Regions from separate parts of the Proteus columbae genome, predicted to be linked through region 2. Evidence: predicted binding sites of a transcription regulator. Region 2 holds the regulator's gene; each other region holds the start of a gene.
The links. The regulator CRP, encoded in region 2, controls carbon source genes, mostly activating them, when cyclic AMP is high. The targets are predictions, from matches to a motif close to ATGTGANNNNNNTCACAT.
Positions count from the first base shown of each region.

Region 1: deoC (deoxyribose-phosphate aldolase) is a predicted target of CRP. The motif match lies at 3,021-3,038, and genes of this name have one in related genera.
Region 3: msrB (peptide-methionine (R)-S-oxide reductase MsrB) is a predicted target of CRP. The motif match lies at 2,072-2,089, and genes of this name have one in related genera.
Region 4: deoC (deoxyribose-phosphate aldolase) is a predicted target of CRP. The motif match lies at 2,785-2,802, and genes of this name have one in related genera.

Region 1 covers NZ_CP043925.1:3,339,502-3,344,636, forward strand. The annotation lists gene deoB (phosphopentomutase) at 1-550, opposite strand, end outside; gene deoA (thymidine phosphorylase) at 617-1,939, opposite strand; gene deoC (deoxyribose-phosphate aldolase) at 2,010-2,789, opposite strand; gene F1325_RS15635 (NupC/NupG family nucleoside CNT transporter) at 3,309-4,610, opposite strand; gene F1325_RS15640 (TatD family hydrolase) at 4,953-5,135, opposite strand, start outside.
Region 2 covers NZ_CP043925.1:3,765,056-3,770,190, forward strand. The annotation lists gene F1325_RS17515 (hydrolase) at 1-250, shown strand, start outside; gene F1325_RS17520 (YheU family protein) at 247-468, shown strand; gene F1325_RS17525 (phosphoribulokinase) at 534-1,403, shown strand; gene F1325_RS17530 (OsmC family protein) at 1,493-1,900, opposite strand; gene crp (cAMP-activated global transcriptional regulator CRP) at 2,213-2,845, shown strand; gene argD (bifunctional acetylornithine/succinyldiaminopimelate transaminase) at 2,943-4,157, opposite strand; gene F1325_RS17545 (aminodeoxychorismate synthase component II) at 4,275-4,850, opposite strand.
Region 3 covers NZ_CP043925.1:2,224,954-2,230,088, reverse strand. The annotation lists gene F1325_RS10665 (D-hexose-6-phosphate mutarotase) at 1-753, opposite strand, end outside; gene gapA (glyceraldehyde-3-phosphate dehydrogenase) at 868-1,863, opposite strand; gene msrB (peptide-methionine (R)-S-oxide reductase MsrB) at 2,207-2,644, shown strand; gene F1325_RS10650 (YeaC family protein) at 2,726-3,007, shown strand; gene pncA (bifunctional nicotinamidase/pyrazinamidase) at 3,114-3,758, opposite strand; gene ansA (asparaginase) at 3,781-4,803, opposite strand; gene sppA (signal peptide peptidase SppA) at 5,048-5,135, opposite strand, start outside.
Region 4 covers NZ_CP043925.1:373,149-378,283, reverse strand. The annotation lists gene F1325_RS01855 (PTS transporter subunit EIIC) at 1-550, opposite strand, end outside; gene murQ (N-acetylmuramic acid 6-phosphate etherase) at 593-1,504, opposite strand; gene rbsK (ribokinase) at 1,741-2,661, opposite strand; gene deoC (deoxyribose-phosphate aldolase) at 2,841-3,509, shown strand; gene F1325_RS01835 (DeoR family transcriptional regulator) at 3,565-4,341, shown strand; gene F1325_RS01830 (RNA ligase RtcB family protein) at 4,657-5,135, shown strand, end outside.

The DNA of each region.
Region 1 (5,135 bases), 430 kb from region 2:
CTTCATGACATGCAATTTGGAATACAGAGTCAGCAGAGGTATAGAAAATCGGCTTACCGGTTTTCATATGCTCTTCACCCAGTTCATCCAAAATCACTGTACCAGATGCGTGGCAGTTACCTAAGTATCCAGGTAATTTGGCACGTTTAACGATGTTTTCTAACAGCTCTTGTGGGAATGAATTTTTCAGTTCTTTGAAGTATCCCCAATCAAATAGAACAGGAACACCTGCGATTTCCCAGTGGCCTGACGGAGTATCTTTACCAGAAGAGATTTCACTCGCGTAGCCATAAGCACCGATAATATCTGCGTTTTTGTCTAAACCGATAGGGAATTTACCTGTTGATTCTTCCGCAGCTTTACCTAAACCTAAACGGCAAAGATTAGGTAAATGAAGAGGACCTTTACGACCGTCTCTATCTGCTTTACCGTCAGCAAACGCTTGTGCGATATGCCCTAAAGTGTCTGAACCTTGGTCACCGAATTTCTCCGCATCACCGGCAGCACCGATACCGAAGGAATCTAATACCATGATATGTACACGTTTCATAATTCTCTCTCCAGTGTCATTCTCCGTAGGCTACGGATATGTCACTTATAAATCGTAATTGAGTTCTTATTCGCTGATTTGGCGGTACACCATTGGTGAAGCTTCGCGTTTGCTGTCACCAATTACCATCGCTTTACGGACTTCAGCCGCAGCTTCTTGCCATGACTTTTCACTGTTAGCATGGATCATTGCTAAAGGTGTATCTGTATTGATCTCAGCACCAAGTGCTGCGATGTCGCTTAAGCCAACACTGTAATCAATAGCATCAGTCGCTTTACGGCGACCGCCACCTAATGTCACAACAGACATACCTAATGCACGTGTATCCATCTCTGTGATGAATCCTGTTTTCTCAGCGAATACAGGTTTACTTAATACCGCAGTTGGCAGGTATTTATTGTAGTTTTCAACAAAATCAGTTGGGCCTTTCTGTGCTGCAACCATACGACCAAAGACTTCTGCTGCTTTACCGTTATCCAACACATCTTGCAGTTTTTGGCGAGCTTGTTGACGCTCATCCGCTAAACGACCCGATACTAACATTTCAACACACAGCGCCATAGTGACTTCAAATAGACGTGGATTACGATATTCGCCTGTTAAGAATTGAACCGCTTCACGAACTTCAACCGCATTACCTGCGCTAGAAGCTAATACTTCGTTCATATCAGTTAACAGTGCAGTGGTTTGACAGCCAGCGCCATTTGCTACTTGGACAATTGACTCAGCCAGCTCTTCCGATTTTTGATAAGTCGGCATAAAAGCACCCGAGCCAACTTTAACGTCCATCACTAATGCATCTAAGCCTTCAGCTAATTTTTTACCTAAAATAGATGCAGTGATAAGCGGGATTGAATCAACTGTAGCAGTAATATCACGGGTAGCATAAAAGCGTTTGTCAGCAGGTGCTAATGAATTAGTTTGTCCAATGATGGCAACGCCGACATTGCGAATAATGTCGCGGAATTTCTCATCATCAGGGAAAATATCAAAGCTCGGAATTGCCTCAAGCTTATCTAATGTTCCGCCTGTGTGGCCTAATCCACGACCAGAAATCATAGGAACATAACCACCACAAGCAGCAACCATTGGCCCTAACATCAGTGAAGTAACATCACCCACACCACCGGTTGAATGTTTATCAACAATTGGGCCATTTAAGTTTAGGCTTTTCCAGTTCAGTACTGAACCGGAATCACGCATAGCTAATGTCAAAGCAACACGCTCTGGCATTGTCATGTCGTGGAAATAAATAGTCATTGCTAAGGCAGCAATTTGACCTTCAGAAACAGTATTATCTCTGACGCCATTAATGAAAAAACGAATTTCTTCCTCAGTTAAAGGATGACCATCACGCTTTTTACGAATAATCTCTTGGGCAAGAAACACTGCAACCTCCTGGTTTTATAGCATTGGTAACGCCCACAATAACGAAAAGCGGGCGTATTTCACGAATGGATTAGTAACCACTAGACGATTTTTGTTCGCCATGACCTAAAGTAGCTAATAAATTACCTAACAGGCTTGACGCACCAAAGCGGAAGTGACGGGCATCAACCCAGTTGTCACCCATAATGCGGTTAGCTAATGCAAGGTATTGAGCAGCTTCTTCAGCGGTACGTACACCACCCGCTGGTTTGAAACCAACTTCTTTGCCAACACCCATATCGTGGATCACTTGGATCATTAACTCAGCGCTTTCCAGTGTTGCATTTACAGGTACTTTACCTGTGGAAGTTTTAATAAAGTCAGCACCTGCTTTGATTGAAATTTCAGATGCTTTACGGATAAGCGCTGGATCTTTCAGCTCACCCGTTTCAATAATTACTTTCAGTAAAGCACCCGCGTCTGCGCAAGCTTCTTTACATGCTTTAACGATATCAAAACCGATTTGCTCGTTACCGGCCATAAATGCACGGTAAGGGAAAACTACGTCAACCTCATCTGCGCCATAAGCTAATGCCGCGTTGGTTTCTGCTAATGCGATATCTAAATCATCATTACCATGAGGGAAGTTAGTTACGGTTGCGATACGGACTTCTGGAGTACCCTGTTCGCGTAACACTTTACGTGCTAACGGAATAAAACGTGGATAGATACAAATAGCGGCTGTATTCCCTTCAGGGCTTTTAGCCTGATGACACAATGCAGTCACTTTTGCATCAGTGTCGTCATCATTTAATGTAGTTAAATCCATCAAAGACAGCGCAAGGCGCGCTGCAGCGGTTAAATCTGTCATAAAACTCTCCAACGATGTTTCTCAAGCCCTTTTGGGCGTACGCTTAAGATTAGCGATTAAATTTGTTGGCGAGCGGACTTGGTTCCTTGAAGATGTTGTTGTAACTTGCGCTACAACGACAGCTGAGCTCCCTCTCACCGCGCTATGCTCACTTCGGCGACCCGTCATTGAGCCTTCGCCATTCCATGAAGTTTCAGCACATCTTATTTGAACACGCTAAGGAACAATTAGATGTGCTTTACGTCACACTAATCAAATGCAACTTGCAAACAATGACATATAAGTGTGATCAACATCACAATTAGGTCATTTTCTGGTTTAATGTTACTCGAATAACGCCTCTAAGTCGTCTTTATAACGCAAAAAAAGCGAGATCAATATGAAATGATATCGCTATTGACCCTATTCAATACAAATTGCGAAATATCTCTCACAATAAAAGTAGTTAACATTACAGCAGAAAACAAACATAAAAGAGCAGACAGGCAAAACCCATCTGCTCTTTATAATCAAAATCAATTAAGCAGCAACAACAGCCATTGCGGTTAATGCAAAGAAGAAACCTGCAATCGTCGCACTCATTAAGTTAGAGAGTGTACCAGCAAGTACGGCTTTCATCCCTAAACGAGCCACGTCTTTACGGCGATTTGGAGCCATTCCACCTAAACCACCTAGCAGTACAGCAACGGAAGAGAGGTTAGCAAAACCGCACAGTGCAAAGGAGATAATTATCTTTGTTTGTTCTGATAAGATGATTAAGCCTGATGCAGCAACTTGAGCTTCATCTTGTAGATATTTGCTAAATTCAGAGTAAGCATAGAATTCATTAATAACCAGTTTTTGACCAATAAATGAGCCAGCAACGGTCGCTTCACTCCAAGGTACACCGATTAAGAAAGCAATAGGTGCAAAAACCCAACCTAATACTAATTCTAATGAAAAATTCTCATAACCAAACCAGCCACCAATGCCACCTAAGATACCATTGACTAATGCAATTAACGCAACGAAAGCAAGTAACATAGCACCGACGTTAAGAGCAAGCTGTAAACCTGAAGATGCCCCAGCTGCAGCTGCATCAATAATATTTGCTGGTTTTTCTTCATCGGTCATTTTATCCAGCGCATCTTTTTGATCGTCTGGCGTTTCTGTTTCAGGGATCAACAGCTTAGCAAAGAGTAAACCACCTGGTGCGGCCATAAATGATGCCGTAATCAAATACTCTAATGGCACGCCCATGCTTGCATATCCAGCAAGAACAGAACCAGCAACAGAAGCAAGGCCACCACACATAACAGCGAATAACTCAGAGGTTGTCATTCTTGCAATATAAGGACGAACAACAAGCGGAGCTTCGGTCTGACCCACAAAGATATTGGCTGTTGCAGACATCGATTCTGTGCGTGATGTACCAAGGACTTTCTGTAAACCACCACCAAGAATCTTAATCACAATTTGCATAATGCCGAGGTAATACAGCACAGCAATTAAAGAAGAGAAAAACACGATAACAGGCAGTACGCGTAGGGCGAATACGAAACCGCCACCACCAAACAACTCGAACATTTTATCTGATACTAGGCCTGCAAATAGGAAGCTCATCCCATTATTGCCGTAATCAATAACATTCTTAACACCATCAGAAACCGCAAGAAGCACTTCGCGACCACCGTCGGAATAAAGAACAAATGCACCTAAGCCAATCTGAATAAGGAATGCGCCACCAACTGTACGTAGTCTAATTGCACGTCGATTGCTGGAAAACAGAATGGCTATCAATATTAATGTTGCCATTCCGACCAAGCTCATAATGAGTTGCATTGAAGGATCCCTGTTCACATAAAAATTTAATGGATTATCAATAATGCTCTAACCTGAGATTATTGACTCTTTTTGCCAGATAATTATACCTAGTCCAGAAAAAGAACCCTCTATATCCATCACAAATAGCGCTTGGAAAAAGCAACACAAAACCCACAAATGAGAAGTAGATCACATAAACAAACCTAAAAAACGCACTTATTGAATAGGCTAATTTAAAAAAAATATCATTCGATTAACAAATGATGGCTTTAATCTTAAATAGCAGAAATAAATGAACGTTTTATTTGTATAAGTACAATTAAAATAAGGCGTATTTTTAATCTTTTTGATTAAATAAGTTTAAGATAAAGACGAGGTGTTATCTTTTAATTGGAATAATTGTAGGCTATTGAGATAGAGTTGCTCTGCGATCACCTCTGGTGATCCTTGACGCAGATCACAGAGTTGGGAAAAAACGTTCTGAATACGCTCAGGGCGATTAGGTTCACCTTGAAAACCACTCACAGGCATATCAGGAGCATC
Region 2 (5,135 bases):
CCAATGCAGTGCATTACCTTTATTAAATAAAATAAAGAAAACAACACTGATTATTCACGCGAAAGATGATCCTTTTATGTCTGCGGATGTTATTCCTGATATCACAACCTTACCAAACAACATTGAATATCAACTCACCGAGTTTGGTGGGCATGTCGGTTTTGTAAGTGGAAAACTTTCTAAACCCGTGATGTGGCTTGAAAGCCGAATACCTGACTGGTTATCCGCTTATTTGGAGAAAACCAAATGATAATTCCTTGGAATGAGCTTTCCACAGAGACACTTGATAATCTTATTGAAAGTTTTGTTTTACGAGAAGGCACTGATTATGGTATCCAAGAGAAAACGCTTGAACAAAAAGTCGCCGACGTAAAAAAACAACTTAAATCCGGTGAAGCCGTATTGGTTTGGTCAGAACTTCATGAGAGCGTCAATATTATGCCGGCATCGCAGTTTCGCTCTGGTTAGTTATTCAAAGCAAGCGATGTATCGCCGTCAATAAGGGCCAACCTTATTTAGCAAAAGGATAACCTATGTCAATCAAGCATCCGATCATCGCAGTGACTGGCTCAAGTGGTGCAGGAACTACCACAACAAGCCAAGCTTTTCGTAAGATATTCCAACAACTCAATGCAAATGCTGCATTGATTGATGGAGATAGTTTCCATCGCTATACCCGTCCTGAAATGGATATGGCGATAAGAAAAGCCAGAGAACAAGGTAGACATATCAGTTATTTTGGCCCTGAAGCAAATGATTTTAGCTTACTGAGTAAGACCTTAAGTCAGTATAGTGATACAGGACAAGGTCAATCTCGCAAGTATCTACACTCTTATGATGAAGCCACTCCCTACAACCAATTACCAGGTACATTTACACCTTGGGAGCCTTTGCCAAACAATACCGATGTTCTCTTTTATGAAGGGTTACACGGGGGCGTTGTCACCAATGAGCACGATGTCGCACAACATGTTGATTTACTAGTGGGTGTTGTCCCTATCGTAAACCTAGAGTGGATACAAAAGCTTATTCGAGACACCACAGAAAGAGGACACTCACAAGAGGCGGTAAGAGATTCGGTTGTACGCTCAATGGATGATTATATTAGCTATATTATTCCTCAATTCTCACGCACTCACATTAACTTCCAACGAGTTCCAACGGTTGATACTTCAAACCCTTTTTCTGCCAAAGCAATCCCCACTCTCGATGAAAGCTTTATTGTTATTCGTTTTCGAGGCTTAACCGATATTGATTTTCCCTATTTACTTGCGATGTTGCATGGCTCATTTATGTCAACAATAAATACTATTGTTGTACCGGGCGGGAAATTAGGATTAGCGATGGAATTAATTATGGCGCCATTAGTCAAAAAATTATTAAATGGCGAAAAGATAAGTTAACCAAAATAAAATTTATCTCTATAAAAATAATATCCCATTAATTAAGGGATATTATTTTTCGAATTAAACTTTATTTTAAAATATCAAAATTAGTCGGCATCTTTTATTTCAAATGAATGCGTAATATTGGCTGCTTTTCCTAGCATTAAAGAAACAGAACAATATTTTTCTGCGGATAATTGAACAGCTCGTTCTACGATTTTATCCGTTAATTCTTTACCTGAAACAATAAAATGTAAATTGATATCAGTAAATAGACGAGGGGCTTCTTCGCGTCTTTCTGATGTTAATTTCACTTCACAATCAGTCACTTGGTGACGACCTTTACGTAAGATGCTCACAACATCAATAGCGCTACACCCACCTGCAGCAATTAATACCATTTCCATTGGACTTGGTGCTTTATCACCCGAATTTCCATCCATCATGATTTGATGACCAGAAGAAGACTCACCGACAAAAGATAAATCTTCTACCCACTTAACTCTCGCTTCCATTTATTTTCCCCTAAAGATGACAGAAACTAAAAGAGTACATTCTCATAATTCAACTAGCAATTAGCAAATAGGTTTATTATGCTGACTGCGTAAAACGAGACTTAATGCACTAATTGTGTTAAAAACAATATCTGCTTGATGATAGTGGTTAAGATCAATGCATTATTTTCTCATTTATTATAATCTACTCCATATTAACTTACCGTGTTCTCAGGAAGTTAATAGGTAAAGATAGGATTTTTAAGCACGCTGTATCAAAAGGGAACCTATCCGTTTTGAAAGGCTGCATTTAACGTACAGAGGATAACGCGAATGGTTCTCGGCAAGCCGCAAACAGACCCGACTCTTGAATGGTTTTTGTCACACTGCCATATTCACAAATATCCATCCAAGAGCACGCTGATCCACCAAGGTGAGAAAGCGGAAACACTTTATTATATTGTTAAAGGTTCCGTGGCTGTTCTTATTAAAGATGAAGAAGGAAAAGAAATGATCCTCTCCTACCTAAATCAGGGGGATTTCATCGGTGAACTTGGATTATTTGAAGAAGATCAAGAACGTAGTGCATGGGTTAGAGCAAAAACAGCCTGTGAAGTAGCAGAAATTTCCTATAAAAAATTCCGTCAATTAATTCAGGTTAACCCTGATATTCTGATGCGCCTTTCTGCTCAAATGGCGAACAGATTACAAACAACATCAGAAAAAGTAGGTAACCTTGCTTTCCTTGATGTTACAGGCCGTATTGCACAGACCTTACTAAACTTAGCAAAACAACCCGATGCCATGACGCATCCTGATGGCATGCAAATTAAAATTACACGTCAGGAAATTGGTCAAATCGTTGGTTGTTCACGCGAAACTGTAGGCCGTATTCTCAAAATGCTAGAAGATCAAAACCTGATCTCAGCACACGGTAAAACTATCGTCGTTTACGGGACTCGCTAAGTTTCCCCACCCCGAACAAACAATAGCCCAATAAAAGGGCTATTGATGATACAATCTGTATAAACCCCATCCTTATAGATGGGGTTTTTAGTCCGCACTACCCTTTTACAAATTCCGCAATAGCCACTTTTAATGCCACCATTCCTTCTTGTAATTCTTCTTGGGTAATAATTAACGATGGTGTAAAACGCATTACATCGGCTCCTGCGTTTAACATCATTAAGCCATGTTTGGCAGCAAGACCGAGTAACTCTTTGGCTTTACCTTTATATTGTGGTGCCAATTGCGCACCGATCAATAAACCTTGTCCACGGATTTGCGAAAAGACATCGTACGTTTGATTAATTGCCACCAGTTCATCCACAATCCATTGATAGCGCTTTTCTACACCCTCAAGTACCTCAGGTGTATTAATTAAATCAAATGCGACATTACCCACTGCACAAGCTAATGGATTGCCACCATAAGTTGTACCATGAGTCCCTACGCCCATTACAGAAGCTATTTCATGTGTTGTTAACATCGCACTGAGTGGAAAACCACCTCCTAGCGCTTTTGCAGTTGTAATAATGTCTGGTGTCACATCATAGTTCATATAGGCAAAAAGCTTGCCTGTACGTCCCATACCTGTTTGTACTTCATCAAGAACAAGCAGAGCTTGATGCTTATCACACAATTCACGTAGCCCCCTCATAAACTCAGGTGTTGCTACCGTGACACCACCTTCACCTTGCACAGGTTCCAATACGACAGCACAAGTATGGTCGTCAATAACAGCTTTAACCGCCTCTAAATCATTGAAAGGAATATGCACGATATCTGCAGGCTTAGGGCCAAAACCATCTGCATATTTAGGTTGCCCACCAACAGATACTGTAAACAGTGTTCTGCCGTGGAATGCATGGTGAAAAGCAATAATTTTAGTTTTATAAGGACTATGGCGAGTGATGGCATAATGGCGAGCCAACTTAAATGCTGCCTCATTCGCTTCTGCGCCTGAATTGGCAAAAAAGACACGTTCTGCAAATGTGTTATTTATTAATTTTTGTGCTAAACGCAATGCTGGTTCATTAGTAAAAATATTACTAACATGCCAAAGTTGTTCGCTTTGTTCTTTCAAGGCTTGATTAAGAGCAGGATGAGCATGCCCCAGTGCTAAAACAGCAATACCACCAGCAAAATCAATATACGATTTTCCCTGCTGATCCCAAACACGGCTACCCATCCCTTTGACAGGAATAAATTCTGCGGGTGAATAAATTGGCAACATTACTTGATCGTAAGTTGCCCGGTTGATGCTTTGCTTTGTCATTACCCCACCTGATCGTTATTCATATTCAATATGAAAATATAATCACTAAATATGAATAAAAAATCAAATGTGGTTTTGTATAAAAAGGCGTTATTTCGCTATTTAAATGCTATCCATTTAATATTTAAGGAAATTATTTAATAGCTCATGCCCTTGTTCACTTAAAATACTTTCTGGGTGAAATTGAACCCCTTCAATTGGCAGAGTACGATGGCGAATTCCCATAATTTCATCAACATTTCCATCATGTTGGCTCCATGCCGTCACTTCAAAAGGTACGGGTAATGTCGTCGCATCAATCACTAAAGAGTGGTAACGCGTCACATTTAAAGGCCGATTAAGTCCCTTAAAAACACCTTGTTGATTATGATGTATTAATGAATTTTTACCATGCATCACTTCTCGTGCTCTGATAACTGATGCACCAAAAGCTTGTCCTATCGCTTGATGTCCAAGACAAACGCCAAGAATAGGAATTTCACCGGCAAACCGCTGTATAGCCTCAAGAGAGATCCCTGCTTCATCAGGAGTACAAGGTCCTGGCGAGATAACAAGATGTGCTGGCATCATCTTTTCTATCTCTTTAAGTCCGATCTCATCGTTACGCTTAACAACAACCTCAGCACCCAATTCACAGAAATACTGATAGAGGTTGTAGGTAAACGAGTCGTAATTATCAATAAGTAACAGCATATTAGCCTATCCGACTGATTTTCTTATCATTATCTATTTTATTACTATTTTAAAGCGAGTGTAGATTTGCCAAAATAGCTCGTTGTTTAACCGACTTGGGTACAACAAAGCCGATTATCATAGCACAGGTGTAAAATATGAATAGTAAGCAAGAAAACCTGCTGATTTATTGCGCAATAACAAGAATGACGGTAATTGATGATGAATAGAGTGATTAATAGCGTAGTGAATACTTATTGCAGGAGATCACACGAAAAAAGGAAGGATCAAAAAGATTTTTTTGTA
Region 3 (5,135 bases), 1.5 Mb from region 2:
CATATCTTTCATTGAACTTGCGAGTTCTGCACCGGGGTTCCAACATACCACATCACTATGATGGTAATGATGAACCTCAATTGTGCGATCCCAACCATCATCATGAATAAGATTAAAATCGTCAGGCTCTGTATAAAGCCTGTCAGTGCGTCCATTGAAGCGTAATGAGGTTTCCTCAGTGTAAACCTCTTTATCTGCTACGGTGTCAATGTAGTGGCCTCCTAAGCCAGTTACAGAGACATTATCAATGTCACTCACATTAAAATAAGAGTGAAGGGCGGCTGTCGCTTCATAATCACCGTAAGATTCTAATTCAACCTCACAGGTTGCGCCTAATTTAAAGCGAGCAATAACCGTAAACTCATGAGGCCAATATTTTTGCGTCTGCTGGCTCTCTTTTAGTGTCATGGTAATGAGTACGCCATCCTCTTGCTCTGTGTGAGCACTAAATTCCCAAGGAAGAATTCGTGCAAATCCATGGCTTGGTGTACCCGCTGAAGCAAACCAAGGCCAGCAAATAGGAATACCACCACGAATCGCAACACCGGAAGTGAAGAGAGAAGCTTCGCTTACCCAAAATACAGGATGCTCTTGTGCGGGTTGCCAAGCAATTAAATGTGCGCCTTGAAGACTGATAGCTGCGCGTACTTTAGGATGTGAAATAACAAGGATAGGAAGTTCGCCTAATTGCCGACGACTTAAGTAAGGTGATATTTGTTCAATAATCGGCAAAGAAAAAATTTTCTCATTCATTATTTTATGACCTTATGTCACTGACTATTTCAATACAATAAACTGACTGGCTAGAAAATAAAAGAGCCACCGAAAAGGTGGCTCTAAAAGAAATCGTGACTTTCTAAACTCTAATTATTTAGAGATATGAGAAATCAGATCCAGAACTTTGTTTGAATAACCAACTTCGTTATCGTACCAAGCAACTAATTTAACAAAGTTGTCGTTCAGTGCGATACCTGCTTTAGCATCAAATACTGAAGTCAGAACTTCACCGTTGAAGTCAGTTGAAACAACTGCATCTTCAGTGTAGCCCAGAACGCCTTTCAGTTCGCCTTCAGCTGCTGCTTTGATAGCGTCACAAATTTGAGCGTAAGTTGCTGGTTTTTCCAGACGTGCAGTCAGGTCAACAACAGAAACGTTAGGAGTAGGAACACGGAAAGACATACCAGTCAGTTTGCCGTTCAGTTCAGGAATAACTTTACCTACAGCTTTAGCAGCACCAGTTGATGATGGGATGATGTTTTGAGAAGCACCACGACCACCACGCCAGTCTTTTGCAGATGGACCATCAACAGTACGTTGAGTTGCAGTTGTTGCGTGAACAGTAGTCATCAGACCTTCAACGATACCGAAGTTATCATTGATAACTTTAGCTAAAGGCGCTAAGCAGTTAGTCGTACAAGATGCGTTAGAAACGATATCTTGGCCTGCGTATGATTTATGGTTTACGCCCATTACGAACATTGGTGTGTTGTCTTTTGAAGGACCAGTCAGAACAACTTTTTTCGCACCAGCTTGGATGTGTTTACGAGCGGTTTCATCAGTTAAGAACAGACCAGTTGCTTCTGCAACAACGTCAGCACCGACTTCGTTCCATTTCAGATTTGCTGGATCTCTTTCTGAAGTTACGCGGATGGTTTTACCATTAACAACGAGGTGGCCATCTTTTACTTCAACAGTACCGTTGAAACGGCCATGAGTTGAATCGTATTTCAGCATGTATGCCATGTAGTCTGCGTCTAACAGATCGTTAATACCTACGATTTCGATATCTGAACGTTCTTGAGCAGCACGGAAAACGATGCGGCCGATACGACCAAAACCATTAATACCTACTTTGATAGTCATATGTATTCCACCAGCTTTAATTTAGTGAATTAAAAAGTTGCTTCTAAAGTTACCAAAACCGCGCCAATCGTCAAGCGGAATCGTGTCAATAATTGCAAAAAATCAATTAAAAAAACACTTTTCGCTTAAAGATTGGTCGTTTTAGCTAAATGTTACGCTGTGTATTATCGGGATCAACGCCGATAAATGAAGTTACCTTTGCTCCGTTATGTGAAATTCATCACATTTCAAAAACTAAAGATTACTCTTGATGATTTTAGACCATATTTTCCAGATTTGTTGTTAAATCTTTGTTATTATTCACTGTTGTTTTAAAAAGCATTTTTCTGGGCAAGAGGTCGATATGGCAGATAATGAAAAGAAAGTGAATATTTCAAGTAATAACAATCACCTTGATTTATCAACACTCAACGAAATGCAACGTTATGTGACGCAACAGCAAGGCACAGAACCGCCATTTAGTGGTAAATTATTACACAACCGTCAAACAGGGATTTATCACTGTTTATGTTGTTCTGCTCCTTTGTTTTATTCAGATACAAAATTTGATGCAGGATGTGGTTGGCCAAGCTTTTATCAACCTGTTAGTGATAATGCGATTCGCTATATTGATGATTTTTCTCATAATATGAAAAGAACTGAAATACGTTGCCAGCAATGTGATGCACATTTAGGGCATGTTTTTAATGATGGCCCAGCCCCAACAGGGGAGCGTTATTGTGTTAATTCAGCATCTCTTTCATTTACAAATAGTGAAACAGGCGAAAAACAAGCCGGTTAATCTTGTTAAATTAACAAAATAATAACAACTGAAAAAACGATTCAGCCATTTCAAGTGATTATTTAGCTTATGGAGCAATCAATGGAAGTTAATGAACTTATTTCGATGGTAACCCCTGAAATTTATCAGCGTATTTCAACCGCAGTTGAACTAGGTAAATGGCCTGATGGTGTTGCATTGACCGATGAGCAAAAAGAACATTGCATGCAGATTGTTTTATTATGGCAGGCGAAAAATAACCACACACCTGAGCATATGACAGTAGGCACTAATGGACAAATTACCATGAAGAGCAAACAAGAATTAAAAGCTCAGTTTCAATCTGAACGTTTAGCGACGTTAACGCCAATGGATGATGATTAAAACCTGTGTTGAATGGATAGAATAAATATAAAAAGGGGCTATTTATTAACCGAACAGGTTAAAATAGCCTCTTTTTCATTTTATAAAGATAAGGAAAATAACGAACCTATTGATTGTTACGATTAAGCCAATGTGCTGAATCAATTAACGCTGCGCCTTTTGCTCTCATTTCTTCTAATGCTTTTTCGCTATCGTCATCTTGAATATTGACACCGCGACAACCGTCTGTAATGACTGAAACCTGATATCCTAATAATAATGCATCTAGCACTGTGAATTTGACACAGTAATCCGTAGCAATTCCTAAAATATAAAGATGTTTTATATTTAATGTCTGCAAAAGTGTATGCAAACCTGTTTGGTATTCATGGTCGTTATCAAAAAAAGCACTATAACTATCAATAAGGTGATTTTGCCCTTTGTAAATAATATGATTAATCAGTGCTTGGTTTAATTCAGGATGAAATGCAGCGCCATAAGAATTTTGTACACAATGTACTGGCCACCAAACTTGTGGTAATCCATTAAGAGTACCGACCTCTCCCACAACTGTGCCTGAATTTTCAGCAAAGCTAAGATGATCGGCTGGATGCCAGTCTAAACTGGCGATAATAGGATTTTTAGATTGCTTGAAACTATGAATAAGTTGATTGGCTGTTTGTATAACTATGTCGCTTTCATTAACAGCTAATGCACCACCTGTACAAAAATCATTTTGTATATCAACCAATAACAGTGCAGAATTTTTCACCACTTTTACCTTTAGATTAAACTTAGTCGTTATCGTCTAATGTCATTTCACCGCGTAGGTTTTGCTGCATTAGTCGGCAGATTTCAGTGTAATTATATTGTTGGCTAAGGAGATAATGCAGTTTAGTTAATGTTGCTTCAAATGTCATATCAAAGCCACTGATCACTCCAACTTCCGCTAATGCTTGACCTGTTGCATAGCCTTCCATATTCACTCGACCAGAAATACATTGTGTAAGGTTGATAACAACAATACCACGCTCTGTTGCTTCACGTAGGGTAGAAAGTAAAGCAGGGTGTGAGGGTGCATTACCGACACCATAAGAGCGCAATATTAAGGCTTTCACAGGTTGCATCAGGATGTTTTTAACAACTTCATCGGAAAGGCCCGGATAAATTGTGACAACACCGATAGGTTGAGGCGTAATATTATGTGCAGTAAATTCACCATTTCCTTTAGGAAAGGAATTAATTTTAAATTGTTTAATATTAATGCCCGCTTCTAACAGTGGTGCGCTATTCGGCGACGCAAAGGCATTAAAGCCGTCGGCATGTGCTTTTACGGTGCGGTTTCCGCGATACAGGGTGTTATTAAAAAATAGAGCTACTTCATTAATTGGATGATGAGCAGCGAGATAAAGTGCATTTAATAGGTTTGTTTGTCCATCAGACCGTAAGGCTTCTAAAGGAATTTGAGAGCCAGTAACAATAATAGGCTTGCTAAGATTCTCAAACATAAAAGAGAGTGCAGAAGCAGTAAATGCCATGGTATCAGTACCATGAAGAATAACGAATCCATCATAGTTGTGATAATTTTCACTAATATCATCAGCGATGGATTGCCAATCTTCAGGGGTAATGTTTGAAGAGTCGATCAGTGGAAGGTGCTCTTTGATTGTGAAATCAGGCATTTCTTCGCGATGGAACTCTGGCATTTTGGCTAATTGACGTTGCAAATACCCTGATACAGGAATATAGCCGTGTTCAGAATGTTGCATACCAATAGTACCACCCGTGTATACAACGTAGATCGATTTCTTTTGCATCAGACAAAACACTCTTATTAGGCTGTGAGAAATACCTGATTATAGGGAGTTTACAGAATAAAAAAAGGAAAGGATGCTAAAAAAAGAAAATAGAGATTAATGAATATCTGCTTTAAATCATTGTGTTAAAAATACTATTGATAAAAACGGGCAAAAAATATTCGTCAGTACATTATGCCAAATAAAGCCAGAAAAAAAGAGAAAAACACCTGCTCTGAAAGAGCAGGTGTTGAGACAAAAACGGCTATTGAATCTCACCACAAGATAAGCAATACGCATAACGGTTAAGCGGATCATTCATATTGCGATAAAACTCTGTTTGTGATTTTACT
Region 4 (5,135 bases), 720 kb from region 2:
TTGACGCGCCCAATTCTTTAGCTGTATTTATCCCAATCATAATAGAGAGATATGCAAATACTGTACTACCAATTAATTTGAATAATTTAAATAGCTCAGGGAATTGCTCAACTAAGCCTGGTGCGACTAAACGGATAATATTAATTAACCCCATAATCAAACCGCAGCCAATTAAAGCAGGAATTGTCGGGACAAAAATAGCCGCTAATGTATTTAGCATACGACGAATGGAGAAGCCTTTTTTCACTGGTGTTGACGCAGGCTCATCTTCACTACTTGCTGAACTGTTTTGCATACGCTTATTCATGATGGAATAAACTTTTGCCGCGGTTCCCATTCCTACAATCACTTGGTGCTGTTCGCCATTAAATACAACACCTTTAACGCCTTCGACTTGTTTTAAAGCGTCTGCATCAAATAGCGAGCTATCTTTTAAAATCAGTCGAATACGAGTCATACAATGTGTTAGGGTTGCCACATTTTGAAACCCACCAGCATGTTTTTCTATTTCTATTGCTAACGTGTCGAGATGTTCTATTTTATTAGCCATATACGTGCCTGCTAAAGTTCAGAGTGTTTACTCATATTGTTATTAGTTAAATAGGGCGAGTTGCTGTTGTAACGAACGATAAGGATATTGCTGCGTAATTTGATCCACTTTCTCCACACTCAGATGAAGTTCATACATTAAAATGGCTTTCCTAGGATGATAATTAACCATTTGTAACAGGGTTCTGGCTGTTTCATGTGAAATTCCACACACCTCGCTGACAATACCTTCAGCACGACGTTGCAATTTCTCATTACTCGCAACCACATCCACCATCAGGTTTTTATGCACTTTTCCAAGTTTAGTCATCACGCTAGTACTTAACATACCCAAAATCATTTTTTGAGCTGTGCCACTTTTCATTCTTGTAGAGCCTGTTAACACCTCTGCGCCCACATCTGGTGCAATAGATAAATCAGCAATTTCACTCATCATACTTTTGCCACGCGTAGTAATAGATACTGTCAATGCTTTTAGCTTCTTGCCATATTGCAAAGCTGCGACAGTGAAGGGAGTGCGACCACTTGCGGCAATGCCAATAACGACATCTTTATCACTGACATGACGACGTTGAAGCTCTTCAATTGCCGCCTCTTGGCTATCTTCAATATTTTCAACCGCTTTTAGCATTGCATCATGACCGCCAGCAATAATCGCCTGTACTAATGCAGGAGATACACCAAAAGTAGGTGGACATTCCGCACTGTCTAGTACCGCTAATCGGCCACTTGTTCCTGCACCAACATAAAAAATACGTCCACCTTTTTGCAGACGTTCAGTAATTCTTTCTACTGCTTTAGCAATAGCGGGTAATTCTTTTTTAACTGCATTGGCAACAGTCATATCTGCACTATTGATAAGCGTAACCAACTCTAAAGCGCTTAATTCAGAAAACTGTGTTGTTTCTTGATTGCTTTCATTTTTAAGACATTCGCTTAATGCATCTTCTTTCATCATAACAACCTTAATGAAACCAAATTTCAATTAAAATTACATCTTATGAAATTATATTTCAATGATAATTGTCACCACTCTGTGAAATCAGTCACATTAAGTTAAACCTTTTTTCTTTTTAAGAAATCCAACAGTGACTATAAAAACATAATAATCTATTGATTTTAAAGAAATTCCACTTGCTTTTTAAATGAGATAGCAAGTGGAATACAAAGATGTGATAGTGCAGAAGTGTACTACTTGGCTTGCGCTAGAAACTGCCCAAACTCTTCAAGGCTTGGATAAGAAGATTGTGTGCCTTTTCCTGCAACACTTAAACCAGAAAACATCACGGCTTTATTTAACGCTTCTTCAATATTATTGGTGTGAACATAATAATGGGAGAAACAACCAATAAAGGCATCCCCCGCCCCACTAGTATCAATTGCATCAACTTTAATGGCCGGAATATATTTTTCAATTTCACCATTCATCCATAATGCGCCTTTTTCACCTAATGTAACGATAACATTCTTAAAGCCTTTTTGTAGTAAAGAACAAGCGGCTTCACGGATTTCATCCATTGTAGTGATTGGCATACCAGTCAAAATTTCAAGTTCTGTTTCATTCGGAACAAAAAAGTCACAACGAGCTGCAATATCAAGATCTAATGCTTTTGAAGCAGGCGCTGGGTTAAATAACACAGGAATATGATGTTTGTTACCGAACTCAATGGCGTGATACACCGTTTCAAGCGGGATTTCTAATTGCAATACGATTATTTTGCATTTTTTCAGGCTATCTGTGGCTCTATCAATATCCTCTGGCGATAAATGCTGATTAGCACCTTTAACAATTAAAATGCTATTTGATGATTGAGAAGTCACAAAAATGGGCGCAACACCACTTGTTGTACCAGGCACTTTTTCAACATAGCGCGTGTTAATACCATAAGACTCTAAATTCATGATGGTGTTATCCGCGAAAATATCATCGCCAACCTTTGTTAACATCATCACTTTTGAATTTAATTTAGCAGCAGCAACAGCTTGATTTGCCCCTTTACCACCACAGCCAATCTTAAATGCTGGCGCCTCAAGGGTTTCTCCCTCTTTTGGCATCCTGTCTATATAGGTGATCAAATCCACCATATTTGAACCAATCACTGCGATATCCATAGCGCCTCTTACTCTTATATGAAATTTTTAAATGTGAAAATAGTGACATTTTGATAGCTGTATAACAGTATCATGTTATTTAAATATCATTTGTGATTGTTATCCCGTTAAAACGGCACTAATATGTTGCCAAAATCACATGGGTGATGAATAACAATCTTCTTATTAAGGAATATACTATGCGTCCATTAGCTAATTATATCGATCATACCCTTCTTGCTGCAGATACAACTGAAGCACAAATCAAAAAATTGTGTGCTGAAGCAGTTGAACACGGTTTCTTCTCTGTTTGTATTAACACTTCTTACATCCCTTTAGCAAGAACTTGCCTTGATGGAAGTGATGTAAAAGTATGTTGTGTTATCGACTTCCCATTTGGGGCTGGTTTAACAGCAACAAAAGCCTTTGAAGCCGCTGAAGCTATTCGTCAAGGCGCACAAGAAGTAGATATGGTTATCAATATCGGAATGTTAAAAAGCGGTCGTTTAGACTTTGTAAAACAAGATATTGAAGCAGTAAAAGCCGCTTGTGGTAATACAACTCTGAAAGTTATTTTAGAAACTTGCTTATTAACTGACGACGAAGTACGTTTAGTTTGTGAAATGTGTCGTGAGATCCGCGTTGATTTTGTGAAAACATCAACAGGATACAGTACAATGGGCGCAACAGAACATCATGTTGCTTTAATGCGCAAAACAGTGGGTGATGAAGTTGGTGTGAAAGCATCAGGTGGTGTTCGCGATCGCCAAACAGCATTAAACATGATCAAAGCAGGTGCAACACGTATCGGCGCTAGCGCAAGTGTCGCTATCGCAACAGATTCAGATGCACCTGAATCAAACTACTAATTATTTAGCGTATATTTTCTTGGAGTACGCTATTCGATAACACAAGGATCCTTCGGTGATAGAGACCAAACAGCACGAACGTTTGCGCCGCCTCAGTGAATGTATAAAACGCTCAGGTCGCATACATCTTAAAGACGCCGCAAGGATCCTTGAAGTTTCTGAAATGACAATTAGGCGCGACCTTAGTTCTGACGCCGAAAACCCTTTTCCGATGTCATTATTAGGTGGCTACGTTGTTGCATTAGCCCAGCCCCATTCAGGGTTAATCTCAACATCCTCTAATATTATTACGCCAGATCAAACTGAAGAACTTCATATTCCTAATCTTGCCGCTGGCATGGTATCTGACGGCGATGTTCTTTTTTTCGATAACGGGCAGTTTATTCCCACACTGATTGAGCTTATTCCTGATAATCTGCATTTCACGGGGATCTGTTATTCTCATCGAGTATTTTTGGCATTAAGCCAGAAAAAAAATGCCACCGTATTACTCTGCGGAGGTGAATATCGTCCTAAAAGTGACTCTTTCTACAATCCTACCCAACCTTCTTATCTTGATAGCATTAATCCCAAAAAAGCCTTTATTTCAGCCGAAGGTGTTCATCTCGATTTTGGCGTTACCTGTTATAACATCGACGATCTGTACATGAAGAAAAAAGCGATGGATAAATCTATTCGTAAGATCTTACTCACCAAATATCACTATTTTGATGAAACAGCGACAGCCAATATGGGCGATTTAGCTCAGTTTGATGTTGTTATCACAGATAGAAAATTAACGGATGATTACGAAGATTATTGCCGAAAAAGCTCAGTAAAAGTAATTTATTAATTAAAAATAGAGAACTAACTGAAATAGCAAATAAAAGGAAATTAGCCTTAAATTAAATAAAATCTATTAATTCTTTTTTTTAAAAAATAAAGAAAAACCACACCACTTTTTGATTGCCAATGCAAAAAAAAGTGGTTACTATGCCCGCGATTTATTATTTCACATCCATTTCAATTAACTGCAAGGAGGTATCCCATGACAACGACAAATATGAATACTCTTTGCGGACAATCTCAGAAGTAATCCTTTTTTCCTTCTTTTTGCTGTCCGCCAATCAATTTATTTTTTTATCCTTTACATTATATGGATTGGTATATGGACAAGTGTGTTCATTATTTATCTGATAGCGTCTGTTATATCGCATCGGATAATACTTGGATTGAAAGCAAAGCAATCCAACAATTAGAAACAACCGCTCAACTTCCTGATATGGCTTATGTCGCAGGTATGCCTGATTTACATCCGGGGCGTGGTTATCCCATTGGCGCTGCTTTTTTTTCTGTTAATCGCTTTTACCCTGCTTTAGTCGGAAATGATATTGGCTGTGGCATGACGCTCTTTCAAACAGAATTTAAAAACAGCAAACTCAACTTAGATAAAGCAGAGAAACAGTTGAGTGAAATGAGTGATATCGCGCCTTCAGAATGGCTAGAAGCTCATCTACCGACTGAAATGCAAAATCATCCTTTTGCTGGCTCTTTAGGCTCTATTGGTGGTGGTAATCACTTTGCTGAATTCCAACAAATTGACCAAGTGATTAATGAAACGCTTTTCGCTGCAAGTGGTATCAATAA